Regions from separate parts of the Allobosea sp. 05L423 genome, predicted to be linked through region 2. Evidence: predicted binding sites of a transcription regulator. Region 2 holds the regulator's gene; the other holds the start of a gene.
What was found. Region 2 encodes PhoB, which activates phosphate uptake and scavenging genes when phosphate is short. Its sites were predicted from a motif close to TGTCATNNANCTGTCAT; they were not measured.
Positions count from the first base shown of each region.

Region 1: a site for PhoB is predicted at 1,077-1,093, ahead of AC1DNE_RS13150 (HAD-IIA family hydrolase). Genes of this name have one in related genera too.

Region 1 is NZ_JBFTOA010000004.1:123,607-126,061, reverse strand. It holds gene AC1DNE_RS13160 (ABC transporter permease) at 1-69, opposite strand, end outside; gene AC1DNE_RS13155 (ABC transporter permease) at 75-998, opposite strand; gene AC1DNE_RS13150 (HAD-IIA family hydrolase) at 1,170-1,928, shown strand; gene AC1DNE_RS13145 (MurR/RpiR family transcriptional regulator) at 1,925-2,455, shown strand, end outside.
Region 2 is NZ_JBFTOA010000011.1:166,308-168,762, forward strand. It holds gene AC1DNE_RS21450 (SpoIIAA family protein) at 1-367, shown strand, start outside; gene AC1DNE_RS21455 (DUF3175 domain-containing protein) at 384-668, shown strand; gene AC1DNE_RS21460 (hypothetical protein) at 686-910, opposite strand; gene phoB (phosphate regulon transcriptional regulator PhoB) at 1,206-1,904, opposite strand; gene phoU (phosphate signaling complex protein PhoU) at 1,921-2,455, opposite strand, start outside.

The sequences.
Region 1 (2,455 bases), on a different contig from region 2:
CCAGGCAAACCTGATCCGCAGCAGCCTGCGGGGCGGAAGCATCAACTTGGCGTCAGCGATCTCGGCCATGGCGGTCAGGCTCCGACGAGGCGCACGCGCGGATCCGACGCCGCATAAGCGAGGTCGATCGCGACGTTGACGAGGATGACCGCACTCGCGACGACGAGGACGCCGAACTGCAAAACCGGGTAGTCGCGGCGCAGCGTCGCGCCGACGAGCAGGTCCCCCACCCCGTTCCAGGCGAAGACGGTCTCGACCACGACGGCACCCGAGACCAGCGTGGTGATCTGCAGGCCAAGCACGGTGATCACCGGGATCAGCGCATTGCGCAGCCCGTGCCGCAGGACGATGGCTGGCTCGGAGAGGCCCTTGGCGCGGGCCGTGCGCATATAGTCCTCGGAGAGGACGTCGAGCATGGCGTTGCGGGTGTAGCGGGTCAGCGCAGCGACGAAATAGGCGGCCAGCGCCACGGTGGGCATCGCATAATGCAGCAGGGTGGCGGAGCCGGCGCTCGGCAGCCAGTGCAGCGTGTAGGAGAAGATGAGCAGCAGCAGGATGGCGAGGACGAAATTCGGGACCGCGTAGCCGAGAAAGGCGATGAAGAGCACACCTTGGCCGCGCGGCTGCCCACGCCAGAGCGCGGCGAGGACACCGAGCGGCACGCCGACCGCGACGGTCAGCGCCAGGGTCGCGACCAGGAGCGAGGCGCTCTGCCAGAGCCGCTCGCCGAAGATCACCGCGACCGGCCGGCGCTCCATCAGGCCGAGGCCGAAATCGCCCGAGAGCAGCGACTTCCAGAACAGCAGGTATTGTTCTGCGATGGGCCGGTCGAGGCCCCAATAGGCGATCATCTCGGCGCGGGAGGCGGCGTCGAGCCCTTCCGGCATCAGGAAGTCGATCGGATTGCCGGTCAGCCGCGTCGCCAGAAAGACGGCGGTGACGATCGCCCAGAGCGTGATCGTCATGCGCAGGAGACGGCTGCCTAGGAATACGAGCATGGCGTCCTCTGGGACGGGCTGCGGGGCGCTGCGCGGCCGCTTCAAGCGGCGGGAGCCCGAGCCTTCTGGCAGCCTTCCATGACAGGCTCATGAATATAATTTAGGTCGACGACTGTTTGACACTGAGACAATCTCAGTTCATGCCTGCCGCGATCCGAGACGGAGTTTGCAGTGCGCGCAGCGGACGATATTCGTGGCTGGCTGATCGATCTCGACGGCACATTGGTGTGCGGCGGCCGGGCGATGCCTGGCGCCAGCGCCTTCCTCGACGCCTGCGCCGGCCGTTTCGTCGTGGTTTCGAACGATGCCGAGCATACGCCGGCAGAGTTGAGGCGTGGCCTGCGGCGGATGGGGCTCGACATTCCGACTGACCGTATCGTGCTGGCGGGAGCGGTCGCGCTCGACGATATCGCCGCGCGCCGTCCCGGAGCGCGCGTGCTCATGCTGGCGAGTCGCAGCCTGATGCGCCATGCGCGCCAGCGCGGCCTCGTGCCGGTCAGGGAGCAGCCGGATGTCGTCTTTCTCGGCCGCGACCGGTGGTTCAGCCACGCGCGGCTGGCGCTGGCGGCCAATGCCGTGCGGATGGGGGCCGAGCTCGTCGTCGCCAATCCGGACCTCGTCCATCCGGGCGCCGACGGCTCGGTCGTTCCGGAAACCGGCGCGTTGCTCGCCGCGCTGCTCGCCTGCACCGGCCCCGTGAGCTACCGCCTCATCGGGAAGCCGGAGCCGACCCTGTTCGCCGCCGGCCTCGCCCTGCTCGGATTGCCCAAGCGGGCTGTCGCGATGCTCGGAGACAATCCCAGGACCGATGGCGAAGGGGCGCGCCGCTTCGGCCTGCACTATGTCGAGGTCACAGACGGGGTGCTCCCGCAACTCCATATCGAGACGACTTGCCCGCACGAGCAAGACATGATCGCCTTGTCGGCATGAGCTCATCTCATCGAAAGCCGCATGCCGACGTCATGGCGGAAAGCCCCGACAAGGCGCGCAATGGCGGCAATGACGGCTTCGATGGCGTGATCGAGCGGCTGACGGCGCTGCGCGCGACGCTGCCACCGGCCGCCGCACGCATTGCGGACGTCTTCCTCAGCCATGCGGCCGATGTCGTGCACATGTCGGTGACGGAAGTGGCCGAACGCGCGGAGGCGAGCGAGGGCAGCGTGATCTCGCTCTGCCGCCAGCTCGGCGCGCGCGGCTTCCAGCAGGTCAAGATCGCGCTGGCGCGCGATCTCGTGCAGCCGGTGCAATTCATCCACGAGGATCTCGCGCGCGCCGACGACACCGGGACGGTAATCGAGAAGATCTTCGGCAGCGACCTGCAGGCGCTCCACGACACCATGAAGGTGCTCGACCGCGGCGCAATGGAGCGTGCGGTCGCCGCGATCCGTGGGGCGCGCCGGGTCGAGCTCTACGGCATCGGCAGCGCCGCCCCGATCGCGGAGGACGCCAATTACCGG
Region 2 (2,455 bases):
CCCGGACCATGTCGGCGCCTACCGCCTGTCGCAGACGCTGACCAGTGACGATCTCGATGGGATCATGGCCGATATCGAGGCGAAGCTCGCGCGACACGAGAAGGTCGGCATCCTCGCCGACCTCACCGATTTCACCGATATGACCCTGGCTGCCGCCTGGAAGGATGCGCGCTACAGCCTCGGCAAGCTCTGGGAGCTGCAGCGCTTCCCGCGCGAGGCGGTGATCACCGACAGGGGCTGGCTTGCCGCCTTCGTCGACCTGCTCAACCCAGCGATCCCCTTCGTGACCGTCCGCACCTTCAAGCCGGAGGAGTACGAGACCGCACTGACCTGGGCCGGTGACATCGAGGGCGGGCCAAACGCCTGACCGACAGGAGGACGCCATGACTGCCCACAAACGCAGGTGGTCGGCCGATATCACCACCCGGAGCAACGCGCTCGATCTTGAGAAGGCGGTGTTCAAGCAGGGCGATCCGCGACGGATCGCACGTTCGCTGAAGCGGTCGGCTGAACACAGCCGGCTCCGCAAGTCGAGCCCCTATCGCTCGGCGATGTCGATGCTGACTTTCTACATCAACCGCGCCGGCCGGAACCTGCCGGCCGAGCGGCGCAGGACGCTGGAAGCGGCCAAGCACAGCTTGCGCCGCCTCTTCTACCGAGAGGGCTGAGGCTCCTGCCGGCCCCTTCAGGGATCGTCCTGTAGGGGGCTTCTCGCGGGGCCGCCACCCTTGCGGGCCGGATCATGCAAGCGATGGCTGTCGCGCTCGCCGCCACCGCCCGAAACGCGAACCTGCCGGGTTTCGTCGTCGGCAGGCGGCTTGCGGATGCCCGGCGACTTCCTCGCATTCTCATGGGACGAGCCCGGGCCGCCGTGCCGGATGCTTTGCGGCGCCTTGGTCGAGGCCGACATGAGGCAGCCTCCTCAACGATCCTGCTGCAGACCCTGATGGCTCGTGTTGATGCGGGTGTTGCCCTGCTGGTCATGCTGGCCCGGCCGGCGCTCGCTCGCCACCTCCTAGCGCTGCGCATATCGTGCCCGGCATGATCCCGCTCGCCCGGGCCCTTGTCGCTTCGACTGGCCGGCGGGACTGGCGGCATCTTGCTCATGGCGACCTCCTCTGGCTCGCGCTGACTTTCAGGGTCAACGCGAGCGAGCAGGCGAGACTCACCGTAAGCTGCGATGAGGAGGAGAGCTGGAGCGCCGCTCAGCTGCGCGCAAAAGTCTCGTCGAAGGCGTAGCCGGCGCCGCGCACGGTACGCAGCGGGTCCTTGGTATTGGCGGGCGTGATCGCCTTGCGCAGCCGGCCGACATGGACGTCGACGGTGCGCTCGTCGATATAGACGTCGCGGCCCCAGACGGCGTCGAGCAGCTGGGCGCGCGAATAGACGCGGCCGGGCGCCTGCATCAGGAACTCCAGCAGCCTGAACTCGGTCGGGCCGAGATGCAACTCGCTGCCGGCGCGGCGGACGCGCCGTGTGGTGCGGTCGAGTTCGAGGTCGCCGGCGGCAAGCAGTCCCGCGACATGGCCCGGCTTGGCGCGGCGGAGCAGCGCCTGGATGCGCGCGATCAATTCCGGCAACGAAAAGGGCTTCACCACATAGTCGTCGGCGCCGGTCGCGAGCCCGCGCACGCGCTCGGTTTCCTCGCCCCGCGCGGTCAGCATGATGATCGGCACGCGCTCGGTGTCGCGCCGCGACCGCAGCCGGCGGCAGAGCTCGATCCCGGAGAGGCCCGGCAGCATCCAGTCGAGCAGCACGAGATCGGGGGTGTGGTCGCGCAGATGAAGCTCCGCATCGTCCCCGCGCGCCACGCTGTCCACCTCGAAGCCCTCGGCTTCGAGATTGTAGCGCAGCAGCAGGGTCAGCGGCTCCTCGTCCTCGACGATCAGGATGCGTGCGGCCATGATTCCTTGCCTCGCCTCAGCTGCCCGTGACCGCCTCGACTTCGATATTGGTCGTGTCGAGCTTCGGCCGGTTCACGTCGAGCGAGTCGCCGGTGATGAGGTAATGGATCGTCTCGGCGATGTTGGTGGTGTGGTCGCCGATGCGCTCGATGTTCTTCGCGCAGAACAGGAGATGCGTGCAGAAGGTGATGTTGCGCGGATCCTCCATCATGTAGGTCAGGAGTTCGCGGAACAGCGAGGTGTAGAGCGCGTCGATCTCGTCGTCGCGGCGCCAGACCTCGAGCGCCTTCTGCTCGTTGCCTGCGGCGTAGGCGTCGAGCACGTCCTTGAGTTGCGCCTGCACCAGGCGGCTGATGTGCTCGAGCCCGACCACGGCGCGGTGCGGCGGCTGGAACTGGCCGGCGATGGCGACGGCGCGCTTGGCGATGTTCTTGGCGAGATCGCCGACGCGCTCGATGTCGGCCGCGATGCGGATCGCCGAGATCAGTTCGCGCAGGTCGTTCGCGAGCGGCTGGCGCCGGGCGATGGTCAGCACCGCCTTCTCTTCGACG